Regions from separate parts of the Synechocystis sp. FACHB-383 genome, predicted to be linked through region 3. Evidence: predicted binding sites of a transcription regulator. Region 3 holds the regulator's gene; each other region holds the start of a gene.

Region 1 (4,286 bases), on a different contig from region 3:
CATTGATTTGATGGTGTTATCGGCCTGTCGCACTGCGGTGGGAGATTTCGACGCTGAATTGGGCTTTGCTGGCCTAGCCGTGAAAACCGGAGTCAAAACGGCGATCGGTAGTCTGTGGTACGTCAGCGATGAAGGAACTTTTGCCCTGATGACCAGTTTCTACGATCAACTCCAACCAGCCCCCATTAAGGCCAAAGCCCTACAGCAAGCCCAATTAAGTCTGCTCAAGGGAGAAATTCGAGTTGTGGGGGACAATCTGATCCTTGGGGATGGCACAAATATTTCCCTTGTAGATTTACCATCGGATATCCGGCAACGCTTAGCAACGCAGGATTTAACTCATCCCTATTTCTGGAGCGGTTTCACCCTGGTGGGGAGTCCCTGGTAACAAGAACAGAACTTGGTCGGGCCAGTGCTCCCATTTCCTTTGCTTTGCCGTTAACCCATATCGCCATTTGTAATCGCTAAGGCCACTGGGGGTGCCGATCCGTGGCCATAATGGAGGCGAAGACGAATTACAGAAAAACTACCATGTCCTTTGCCAATGCCAATACTCCCCCCCAAGTTGTTGTGTTGGGGGCCGGAGCCTGGGGCTCTAGTCTTGCCTATGTGTTGAACAATAATGACATTCCTACCCAAGTTTGGTCTCGTCGATCGCCGCAGAGCCTGGAATCCATGGTGGCGGGGGCTGATGTAATTGTCTCGGCGGTTTCCATCAAGGGGGTACCATCGGTGGCGGCCCGATTAGAGGCCATGGACCTCCAGAAGCGGACTATTTTGGTAACGGCCACCAAGGGTTTAGACCCTGAAACCATGGCTACCCCTTCCCAAATTTGGCAAGCCTCCCTACCTTCCCAGCCGATCGCCGTTTTGTCGGGGCCGAATTTATCGAAGGAAATTGACCAGGGTTTGCCGGCGGCAACGGTGGTGGCCAGTAGTGACCAAGCCGCAGCGGAAGAAATCCAAACCATTTTTGCAGCGGACAACTTTCGGGTGTACACCAACAACGATCCCCTAGGCACAGAATTGGGCGGTACCCTAAAAAATGTCATGGCGATCGCCGTGGGAGTATGCGAAGGTTTGGGGCTGGGAACCAATGCCAAATCCGCCCTGATCACCAGGGCCTTGCCGGAAATCACTAGGGTGGGACTGCATTTTGGGGCCCAACCAGACACCTTTTGGGGCCTAGCGGGGTTAGGGGATTTATTGGCTACCTGCTCCAGTATGCTCAGCCGTAATTATCGGGTGGGTTATGGTTTATCCAAAGGCCAACCCCTGGAGGAGATTTTAGCCAACCTAGGGGGCACCGCCGAAGGGGTTAACACCACCGACGTACTAATAAAAATTGCCAATCGAGAAAAAATTGCTGTGCCCATCACTAGACAGGTTTATCGTTTGCTCCACGGAAAAATTACTCCGCCCCAGGCAGTGGAAGCATTGATGGAAAGGGAATTGAAAGCAGAATTTGAAGACTTTGATCTTTGATATGGTCCTGTTCTCCCATCATGATCATGATTCAGGCCGAGTTAGGGGTCTAAACAAGGCGATTTTTTCATTGGGAGCAAAATCAGCTCAAAGCTTCCCCATTGCTAAAGTTGAAGCGGCTCCATGGCGACGGGAGCAACAGTTACCCCGATGAACAACTTTTGAGGCGTAATCCCAAAATCAACAAATCCCGTTCCTGGCCCCCCAACTCCGCCACCTTGGGCAATAGGCCCCACTGCTCAAAACCGTGGCGTTGAAACAAACGAATACTGGGCTGATTGTGGGCAAAAATGTATCCCAGCAACGTTTTTAGCCCCAACTGGGGGGCCTTGGCGATCGCCGTTTTGAGTAAATACTGCCCCAAACCTCGGTGATGCCAGAGGGGGTCAAGGTAAATACTCAACTCCGCAGTGCGATGGTAGGCAGGGCGACCATAAAACCGCTGAAAACCCAACCACCCCACTATTTGCTTGTGCTCCGTTACCAACACCCAGAGGGGATAGGTGTCTGGCCCATGGTCCGCAAACCACTGACGACGGCTTTCCACCGTAATTGCATCGGTATCACCGGTGGCTACATTTTGGGGAATGTTGGCATTGTAAATAGCAACAATAGAATCTAAATCCGTAATGATGGCATCCCGTAGGAAAAGGTCAGATGGGATCACAGCAATATTTTAGTACTTGCGGGGTTGATATAGGCACTAGTCTAAATGTTAATGGGAATTGCGATAGTTTCCGTCATTTCTAGGCGATCGCCAGAACGGAGTCGCAAAAATTGGTAGCGAAAAATACATTTTCTAACTACTTGACTCTTTACGATGGATACTCGACGCAGCGCAAAATTGTAATCTATCTGACTGCACTAAGGAGAAAAAATGGCTAAAACCCCCCAGGAAGTCCTCAAGTGGATCCAAGACGAAAAAATTAAGATTATCGACCTTAAGTTTATTGATACGCCGGGAATTTGGCAGCATTGCTCCTTCTATTACGACCAACTTGATGAAAACTCCTTCACCGAAGGTATTCCCTTTGATGGCTCCAGTATCCGGGGGTGGAAAGCCATTAATGAATCCGACATGTGCATGGTGCCCGACCCAAACACCGCCACCATCGATCCCTTCTGCAAAGAACCGACCTTGACCATGATTTGCAGTATCAAGGAGCCCCGCACTGGGGAATGGTATAACCGGGATCCCCGCACCATTGCTGCCAAAGCCGCCGAATATCTCCGTGGCACTGGCATTGCCGACACAGTTTACTTTGGTCCCGAAGCTGAATTTTTCCTCTTCGATGACATTCGCTTTGGCCAAACGGAAAATTCTAGCTTCTACTTTGCCGACAGCGTGGAAGGGCGTTGGAACACCGGTCGGGAAGAGGAAGGGGGCAACCTCGGTTACAAACCAGGCTACAAACAGGGTTATTTTCCCGTGGCTCCCACCGACACCGCCCAGGATATCCGCACAGAAATGTTGCTCACCATGGCGGCCTTTGGCGTTCCCATTGAAAAGCATCACCATGAAGTGGCTTCCGGTGGTCAGAACGAATTGGGCATCAAGTTCGACAAGTTGGTCAATTCCGCTGACAACTTGATGATCTATAAATATGTGATCAAAAACGTGGCTAAGAAGTACGGCAAAACCGTTACCTTTATGCCCAAGCCCATCTTCAACGATAATGGTTCTGGCATGCACGTGCACCAGTCCCTCTGGAAAGATGGCCAGCCCCTCTTTGCCGGGGACAAATATGCCGGCTTTAGCCAAATGGGTCTCTGGTACATCGGCGGTATTTTGAAACATGCCCCCGCCCTGTTAGCCTTCACCAACCCCACCACCAACTCCTACAAACGACTGGTGCCCGGTTTTGAAGCCCCCGTTAACTTGGCCTACTCCCAAGGTAACCGTTCCGCCTCCGTGCGGATTCCCCTCTCCGGTGGTAACCCCAAAGCCAAGCGTCTGGAATTCCGTTGCCCCGACGCCACCTCCAACCCCTATCTCGCTTTTGCCGCCATGCTCTGTGCCGGTATTGATGGGATTAAAAATCAGATTGACCCAGGTGAACCCTTGGATGTGGACATCTATGACCTCAGCCCCGAGGAATTAGCCAAGATCCCTTCCACCCCTGGTTCCCTAGAGGCGGCATTGGAAGCGTTGGAGAAAGACCATGAGTTTTTGACTGGTACCGGCGTTTTCTCCGCTGATTTTGTGGAAAGTTGGATTGAGTACAAACTCGACAACGAAGTTAACCCCATGCGTCTGCGTCCCCACCCCTACGAGTTCTCTTTGTACTACGACTGCTAAGCCAGTCCATCTCAGCGGGTTTTAGGTAGTAACCAAAATCTGTGTCAACGGCCGGCCCCATGCACCGATGGTGGTACTAACTGGGTTGGCCTAGGACTGATGAAAACCAAATGGCGATCGCCAACCGGAAACTTTCTTTATGGGAAATTCTGGGGGGCGATTTTTCTTTTAGAAAGATTTGTTGAGTCCAATCAATGGTCTGACCAGGGATTTATCATGGTTATAGTGCCACCGTGATGCGAATGAAATCTCCCCTGCGTCGTCTACTACTTTCCCCTCTACTACCACTTCTCATCGGGGCAGGGCTATCGGTAATGACCGTTAATACTTGGTTTTTTCTCCACAACCAAGTTCAACAGCGACTCAAACAAGTTTTGACCAATCGTCTGATTAATATTCACGAACAAATTGAAAATCAACTCAATATTCACATCCGTCAACTGGAGCAAATGGCCGGACGTTGGGAACGATCGCCAACGGGAACGGAGCAAACAGATTGGGC
Region 2 (4,286 bases), on a different contig from region 3:
AACATGGGCCTTGGCGATCGCCATTATTGTCGTCGAAGTTGATTTTACGGTGCTTTATTAACCCACTTCTCACCGTAACAAAATAATCGAATCTGTGACGGGTAGAGATATGCGGTCAAAAATTGCCAGGAAAGACAGTTTTTAACTAGGATGCAACGCCCAAAATTCACTTGTTTGGAGCTATCACTAAAACGGCCCTGCGCCATGCCCAGTCCGTTTGTAAATCAGAAAATATTATTCTCACCTGAGAAAAATGATAGAAGTAGTTGTCAGGTGGTAACTACGGAGTGAAAGTGGAGCTTGGGTTACTGGAGAGAACAAGTAGGATTGACAAAGTGTTAGACCGAAAACCACAGAATTGATATGTGTTATGGAACATTCTGGTTTGTACGAGCAGGACTTTTATGCCTGGACCCAGAGCCAAGCCCAAGCTTTGAACAATCAACAGCCGTCATTACTGGATTGGCAACATCTCAAAGAGGAGATAGAAGCTTTAGGAAGGCAACAATATCGTGAATTAGTCAGCCGTTTGGCCGTTTTACTGGGTCATTTATTGAAGTGGGAATTACAGCCGGAACAGCGTTCCCGTAGTTGGTTTCTTACTATTCGGGAGCAACGCCGGGCCATTCGCCGCCATCTACTCCAGAACCCTAGCTTAAAGTCCCGTTTACCCCAAGCATTGGAGGATGGCTTTGAAGCGGGGGTGGATCTAGCTTTACGGGAGACCAACCTGCCTATTCGTGTTTTTCCTGAAGTCTGTCCCTATCCATTAGCAAGGGTTTTACAAGAAAATTTCCTTTGTGATACCAGTCAGGACTGGGGCTAGGGTGAGGGCAAGAAAACTGGGTTCGATGTCAACCTGGCTTTTCCCCAGGGGTTAGCCAGAGAGTGAAAGTGGAGCCTGGGCGATTCCTGTTGGCAGATAAACCATTGGGGCTAGTGACAGTAATTTTGCCCCCCATTTGGGCTACTAGATCCGCCACGATCGCCAAACCTAAACCTGTGCCGCCAATGGGCCCCTGGGCTTGGGTTCCCCGATAATTGCGCTCAAAAATCCTTTCTTGATCCTCCTGGGGAATGCCATAACCCGTGTCGGCGATCGCCAATGTGACCCAATCCGTGCCAGAAGATCGGCCGCTTTCTAAGGCAAGATTAACTTCTACCCGGCCACCGTTGGGAGTGTATTTAATGGCATTGTCTAAAAGATTATTAACCACTTCCCGCAAAGCTAAACGGTTAGCAATCACCAGGGCATCAATCAAAGCAATTTGGGCCGTTAAAGTAATATTTCTCTCGGCGGCGATCGCCTGGTGGGCCAGCAAAATAGGGGGCAAAACTTCCGTTAGGGAAAAACTGGCCAGGGGCATAGTTTCGTCATGATCCGCCGGAGGCAAAACCTGGATTGTGGCCGCTGGATCGCTTGGCAAAAGGGGCACTGTCTCAGGGCCTTGATGTTGGCTCGCTTCAAAACTTTGTAACAACTCCTGGAGATGTTCCCCCTGGCGCACAATGCCTTCCACCACCTGTTGACTTTTGTCGTCCCCCTGCCAACGTTTGAGCAGTAGCTTACTAAACGTTTTTAGGGCAGTGAGGGGATTGCGGAGTTGGTGCAAGAGGTCAGCCCAATGTTGTCGCTCCCACTGGTATTGTTGATTTTGCTCCTCCCAGGCCTGGCGGTACCAATCCTGTTGTTGATCCAATAGGCAGGCCACCGCTAAAGATTTGGCGATCGCCTCCAACTGCACCATTTCCTCCCCATGCCACTGGCCTTGGCTACGGTGAATTACCAACAGTCCCACCATTTCTTCCCCGTAAACCAGAGGTAAAACCAAGCGTTTGTCCGCATCGAAGGGGGGAGGCTCCAAGCGACTGCGGCGACTTAACTGACCCACCCCCACGGGAACCGCCGGCAAAGACAAATCGTCTGTCGGGGGAGACGATTCCCCTTGTGGTAGACTAATTAACCCATAACTTTGCGATTCAGCTACTGTTGGACTATGGGAAACCACCAACGGTACCAACCCCTGCTCCGTTTCTTCTTGGTTTAGATAAACGCCACACCAGTCCACCTGCAATCCCTGTTGCAAAAGCCGAACCTGCGACTGACAAAGGGCAATCAACCCGGCACTGGGGGAATACATTGATGAAATGGAACCAGCCATGGAGCTTATGGTGGGGCCAGGCCCCGGAGGAAATGTTAAGAAATATTAAGATTTAAATTGGTCTATTTATGGCCCTGGGGGGCAGTTTTGGGGGTGAAACCCTACCTAAATGGTGTTTAGAATCAGCGATCCCCTTAGCACCGCAAGGGCTGGAGAGGCTTGATATTTAGAATTAGACCGGATATAATCGACACGGCTTTTGTAACTATCATTACAGCATATCGCTGAAATAGGAGGTAACTGGGTTGGCACGCAAACGCAAACGGAAGAGTCGTCGTCGTCAAGAAGGTCGTAAGATTTTGGAGCTTGTTCCTCAGTTTAATATTGAAAGCGGCGAGGATAAGCCCGTCACGGCCGCTCGTCGCTACATCCAAGCTAACGAAATTCAGCCCCCGGCCTTGCTCATTGTAAAACGAAACGAGCACACCACTGATCGATATTTTTGGGCCGAGAAGGGATTGTTTGGGGCCCAGTATGTGGAAGAGAATCATTTTCTGTTCCCCAGTCTGCGGGAGTATCAACTTCCCACCCCTAGCACTAAAACCCCTGTGGGTGCTGGGAGCCGTTAACTGAACGGTTTCTAAGCAATGGCAAAAACAGACTAAATCGGTTTTACTGGGGCTGACTTTCCTTAGCAGGTTAGATCCGAAGTAGGTTTTGGGTACAAACTCTGCCTAAATTCGGAGGAAGGAGTGGTTAGTTTTCATTTCCATTCTTACCCGAAAAGCTCTGTCTCGATCAGATCCTGTCATGTTTTGGCAACTGAGTCCACTCTAGCCTCCGGGTTGGGGTGGCTGTTGCTGGGCATTAATAATCCTGATCATCCTTGCCGCCACAGTTCGGCCTAGCCAAGGAAATTGAGAAATTGCTGGATGACAAAGGCGTTGGCAATGTCAATGAAGAAAGCTCCCACCAGGGGCACAACGATGAAGGCCTGGGGGGCAGCACCGAACTTTTCTGTCACTGCGGTCATATTGGCGATCGCCGTGGGGGTAGCCCCCAGGGTTAAACCGGAATAGCCGGAGGAGATCACCGCCGCGTTGTAGTCCTGGCCCATGAGGGGGAAAACAACGACAACGGTGTAAATTACTGTGGCTATGAATTGGACTAGGAGGATAATGGCAATCACTCCACCAATGCCAGCCAAAGTCCAGAGTTGTAAGCTCATCAGGGAAATGGCCAGGAATAGTCCCAAACTAACGTCGGAAATTAACGCTAGGGAAGGGGTTTCCGCTGGCCAAGGAAATTGTTTGAATACGAGGGGAATGGTATTGGTGAGAATAATACCTGCCAGCAAACAGGAGACAAAGGCCGGCAACATCAGTCCCAGACCGGCGATCGCCACGTTGATTTCAAAGCCTAAGCCGATGGTTAGACCAATGACCAAAATGGACTGGAGCATGGTGTTGTAGTCAATTTGCACATTCTCCTGGTCCCGCCGGATGCTAATGGTTAAATCTTCGCCGTTGGCATCCGGTTGTAATTGGTTACGAATGATTAAAAATTTGGCGATGGGCCCTCCCACAATGCCCCCAAACACCAAACCAAAAGTGGCGCAGGCTATGGCAATTTCCGGTGCGTTGGTAATGCCGCTCTGGTAAAAAAGGGGAGACCAGGCGATCGCCGTACCATGGCCGCCACTGAGGGAGATGGAGCCGGAGAGTAAGCCCACCGGTAACGCCTGTCCCAACAACGAAGCCATGGCGAGCCCGACTAAATTCTGCACCACTAAAAAGCCCACCGCCAGCCCCAACAGAATTAACAGGGGTTTTCCACCCTGGAGCAAAGTTTTGAGTTTAGAAGAGAGACCAATACAGGTAAAGAAAATAATTAAAAAAGCATCCCGAATGGGAAAATCAAAGGCTATTTCTGTACGAAAAATTCCATAAATTAGCCCGAAAAAGAGAGAAGCCAATACCCCACCGGAAACGGCATCGGGGATGTTAAAGCTCTGCAAAAATTTGATTTTTTTAGTGAGATATTTGCCAACGTAAAGCACTAAAATTGCGACAATAATTGTTTGGCGTACGTTGAGTTGAATGGTTTCCATAATCGCGCATCTTAACCTCTACAAAGCCATTGGTCTAGGAGGGTAAAGGCCCAAACCTAGGCCCAGGACAGAAT
Region 3 (4,286 bases):
GGTCAAAGCATCGCACTGTAGTAGGAGAGCGGTATTCGGTACCCCTTGGCCAATGGTACACTCCGATTCTAAAAAGTCCCAATCAATGGTGGCTCCAGCCACGGCCAAAGCCCCATAACCACCAAAGGAGTGGCCACCCACCCCCACTTCCGTTAGGTTAAGACGATCGCCAAATTCACTGGCATTACGGCGTTCCAACTCATCGATGACATAACTGATGTCCTTGGGTCGGTCAATAAATTCCGTGGGATAGTAACCTTGGCGAGAAGTGCGGTTGAGCAGAGCCTGGGCCTGGAGAATGTCACTACCGGGGTGTTGGGGCAGAGCCACTACAAAACCATAGGAAGCCATTTTTTCGGCGGCAACATCGAAATCTTCAGGGCGAGAGGCTAAACCATGGGAAAAAACTAAAACTGGAGTTTTACCCGGTTTCCAGCGTTGGGGACGGTACACATCCACATAAAAACGACGGTTACGACCTTGGTCAGTTAACCACCAGGTTTCCTTGGGAGCCACACCGTAGGGGCCCATTTCAGTGGGGTCAGGCAAGACGCTAAAGTCAATCTCCCCTTCTGAAGCGGCTTCAATTTCCGAGAGGGCAATCATTTTCTGGATAAAGTGTTGGGACGCATTGACTAACAGTTGGGCTGCCCTGGCCCTCTGTTCTACGACTTCCCCTTGGAAATGAATGTCGGTGGGATACTTCCTAATAAAATTGATCAGGCTTAATCCCCCCTCGGGATCCTGAGCAGCCTGGACGATCGCCGCCCGAATGCCATATTTGGAGTTAGCTCCCCAAGGCGCATTGAGAATAAACGCGGCCCGAGCTAAGGAATCTTCCCCCAGACTAGTGTTAAAAAAGTTGCTGAGCACCACGGGGTCTACCTCTGCCCGGAGCCCCATAATTTCCCTTAACTTGGTCAGTTTTTCTTCGGAGGCTCCCACTAGGTTGAATAAAAAGCTGAGATTGGAGTCCACAGTGCCATCCTGCACAAATCGTTCCAGGGATTCCACCCGCACTGTCAACTTAATGGGCCCGTAGGTAAAAAAGATATTTTCTGCGGTTTTGCCCGGCAATTGGACGGCGATCGCCGTGAGAGTTCCCAAACAAATGGACTGCAACCAACGACGGAGGTTTGAGGGGAAGGTGACCATGGAAGTCATATTAGGGTTAATAAAGGGCGGGAACAACCAAGTTGCTGGACTGGAGCAATAGGCAAGAAACCTGAGCTAATTCTAGGCAATTTTTTTGCCATTGCCCCTAACGTAAAGTTATTTTTTTCTTCGTTACCTTTTGTTACCTAAAATTCAACAGAGGCAATCTAGACTGGACCTTTTGTCACCGTTGCTCCGTCCACGGAATGGGGGATAATCTAGACGAGATCATTAGGGACCCTGACCATGCAAAAAGCCGACGAATTTGCCATCCACCTGTTTTTGGCCAATGGCCATCGGGAAGAAGTCCGCTTCATGACCATTCAAGATTTTCAAAAATGGTACAGCAACGAAGTTGTGCCCAAGCACGACTCCCAGGAATTTATCAGTGTGCCGATCAAAAATATTCAAGGTGAGTACATGGTGGTGCGACCTTCGGCGATCGTTGCCATCCGGGTGGAACCAATTTTCTTTGGCAGTGTGGAGCGCATGTAATCCATTGTGTATAATCTTGATACAGAATGGGGTTTTGCACTTCCCTTGATGCCCCCATTACCGTGAACGTGCATGGATCAGTCCCTAACCCAAGATCGTCCCCTAGCGGCAGTGTTTCGACGCTTAGGCAGTGAGTTGATGCCCCCGGTGGTGGAAACTTTTGATAGGAGTAAAACAATTTTTTTTCCTGGGGATCCGGCGGAACGGGTTTATTTTTTGCTCAAGGGAGCGGTTAAGTTATCTCGGGTCTACGAAGCAGGGGAAGAGATCACCGTCGCTCTGCTGAGGGAGAACAGTGTTTTTGGGGTATTATCGTTAGTTACAGGGCAACGTTCTGACCGTTTTTATCACGCAGTGGCTTTTACTCCGGTGGAGTTGCTGTCTGCCCCCATTGAACAGGTGGAACAGGCTCTCAAGGAGCATCCCGACCTCTCATTGTTAATGTTGCAGGGCCTTTCTTCCCGCATCCTCCAGACGGAAATGATGATTGAAACCCTAGCCCACCGGGACATGGGTTCTCGTTTGGTTAGCTTTTTGTTGATCCTCTGTAGAGATTTTGGTGTACCTGCCCCGGACGGCATTCGCATTGACCTCAAGTTATCCCACCAGGCGATCGCCGAAGCCATTGGTTCCACCAGGGTAACGGTGACCAGGCTCTTGGGGGATTTGCGGGAAGGCAATATGATCTCCATCACGAAAAAGAAAATTACCGTGCATAATCCCGTTGCTCTCAGTCAACAGTTTACCTAGCCACCCCCTATGACCAGTGCCTATATTCTGGTTCTTTCTGTCCTGGTCCTGGGCGGGATCATTGCTGCGCTGGGGGATCATTTAGGCAGTAAGGTGGGGAAAGCTCGCCTACGCTTGTTTACACTACGACCCCGACAAACGGCAGTGGTGTTGACGGTAATTACTGGTACCCTAATTTCCGCTTCCACCCTAGGTATTTTGTTCACTTTTAGTAAATCCCTGCGGGAAGGGGTATTTCAACTGGATGATATTTTGGGTCAGTTGAGGGTGGCCAAAGCAGAATTGGAGCAGGCTAGCCAAGCCAAAGAGGAGATTGAATCAGAATTGAGTGCAGTACGTCAGGAGCAAAAGCTAGTACAAGAGCGGAGTCGAGAGTTAGACCGTAATTACACCAGGGCATTGCAACTGTTGCGTCGGGTATCCCAGCAATCCCGAAATTTGCGCCAGGAAGTGACTAATCTGTCGGCGGAAAGGGCGGAGTTAAATCAACAAAAGGACTCCCTATTGGCGGAAGCCACGGAGCTCCAGAGTCAAGTGAAGTTGCGAGACCAGGAATTGTCCAAACGCCAGGAACGCATTGCTCAACAGGAGAAAGTCCTTGCCCGCCAGCAGGAACAGGTGAAGTCTTTGGAGCAGAGGTTTGCTTCTTTGGAAGCCCAGCGCCAACAACTACAGGCGGAAATCAATCAACGGGACACCAAAATTGATCAACTCGACCAGGCGATCGCCGCTAAAGATAATGACATCCAGGTGCGGGAAGAAAAATTACAGGGGCTAGAAACGGAACTCAGTTTTCTGCAAAGGGAAGTGGAAGAACTAGAGCGTTATTACCAAGATTACCAAGAATTACGGGGGCAACAAATTGCCATTCTGCGAGGTCAGTTATTGGCCTTTGGTGGACTAAAGGTGGTAAGCACCGAAGCTGTCAGTGCTGCGGTGGATCAATTATTACGTCAGGCCAATCGCACCGCTCTGCAATTGGTCAAAACCCCCAATATGCCAGTGCCCGATGAACCCATTGTCCGGGTGACCACTGCCCAGGTGGATAGCATTAAAAACCAACTGCAACCAGGGCAGGAATATGTTATCCGGGTACTATCGGCGGGGAATTATGTGCAGGAAGAAAGGGAAATTCGCGTCTTTTTCGACGTGGTGCCTAACCGTCAAGTTTTCCGAGAATCTGAAACCATTGCCACCATTTCCCTCGAATCCTCTGACTTTAGCGAAGTTGATGTCCAAAAACGGATTGATTATCTCCTCGCTGCCGCCCAATTCCGAGCCCGTCGGGAAGGCATTCTGGGACCCATTCAGGTGGAAGATGGACGCATTAAAACCCTAATTGATTTTATTGAACAACTCCGTCGCCAATCTGATAATCCCCCCAATGAGGTGCGGGCGATCGCCGCTGAGAATACGTCGGTGGTGGGACCGCTAAAAATCAGGATTATTGCCTTGAGGGGCAATGAAATTGTCTTTGAAAACTGATGGGCAAACCTGGACACCATCCCCTTGAGATCAAGAGCCGGACTAGCTACCAGAGGGTATTTTTCGGGTCAATCTGACGGTCATCCATGGAGGGGGTTCTGATCGGTGGCGGTGGTGGCGGCGGAACCGCTCTTCGTTCAGTAACACCTAGCGGCGGCGGAGCTTGGGCGGTAGTTAACTTTAAAAAAGCTTGGCGTAGGAGGGGCAGACAATTGTCCCAGGTGACCTCTTTGTTCACCGGCTCCAACAGATGGTAACGCTTGAGTAACTCTTGAATTTGCCCTAGGGTGCTTTCCGCGCCCCGATAGTTCACTTCAATTTCCGAAACAATTGGTTCCGAATTACGCAGAGGATCCCTTTCTACTGCGGCGATCGCCCGACGAACAGCGGAAGTCAGCTCA

What was found. The regulator NtcA, encoded in region 3, controls nitrogen genes in cyanobacteria. The targets are predictions, from matches to a motif close to GTANCNNNNGNTAC.
Region 1: the regulator NtcA is predicted to act here: its motif matches at 2,266-2,279, upstream of glnA (type I glutamate--ammonia ligase).
Region 2: the regulator NtcA is predicted to act here: its motif matches at 2,364-2,377, upstream of H6G45_RS11035 (DUF3155 domain-containing protein).

Annotation. Positions count from the first base shown of each region.
Region 1 is NZ_JACJTJ010000057.1:14,336-18,621, forward strand. Features, by position in the region: gene H6G45_RS17340 (CHAT domain-containing protein) at 1-388, shown strand, start outside; gene H6G45_RS17345 (NAD(P)H-dependent glycerol-3-phosphate dehydrogenase) at 532-1,485, shown strand; gene H6G45_RS17350 (GNAT family N-acetyltransferase) at 1,628-2,152, opposite strand; gene glnA (type I glutamate--ammonia ligase) at 2,363-3,784, shown strand; gene hik14 (high salinity-induced biofilm formation sensor histidine kinase Hik14) at 4,027-4,286, shown strand, end outside.
Region 2 is NZ_JACJTJ010000040.1:5,993-10,278, reverse strand. Features, by position in the region: gene larE (ATP-dependent sacrificial sulfur transferase LarE) at 1-5, opposite strand, end outside; gene H6G45_RS11045 (DUF29 domain-containing protein) at 371-826, shown strand; gene hik2 (two-component system sensor histidine kinase Hik2) at 855-2,162, opposite strand; gene H6G45_RS11035 (DUF3155 domain-containing protein) at 2,408-2,731, shown strand; gene gltS (sodium/glutamate symporter) at 3,007-4,212, opposite strand.
Region 3 is NZ_JACJTJ010000041.1:125,753-130,038, forward strand. Features, by position in the region: gene H6G45_RS12455 (alpha/beta hydrolase) at 1-1,155, opposite strand, end outside; gene H6G45_RS12460 (hypothetical protein) at 1,402-1,650, shown strand; gene ntcA (global nitrogen regulator NtcA) at 1,723-2,400, shown strand; gene H6G45_RS12470 (DUF3084 domain-containing protein) at 2,410-3,885, shown strand; gene H6G45_RS12475 (late competence development ComFB family protein) at 3,932-4,286, opposite strand, start outside.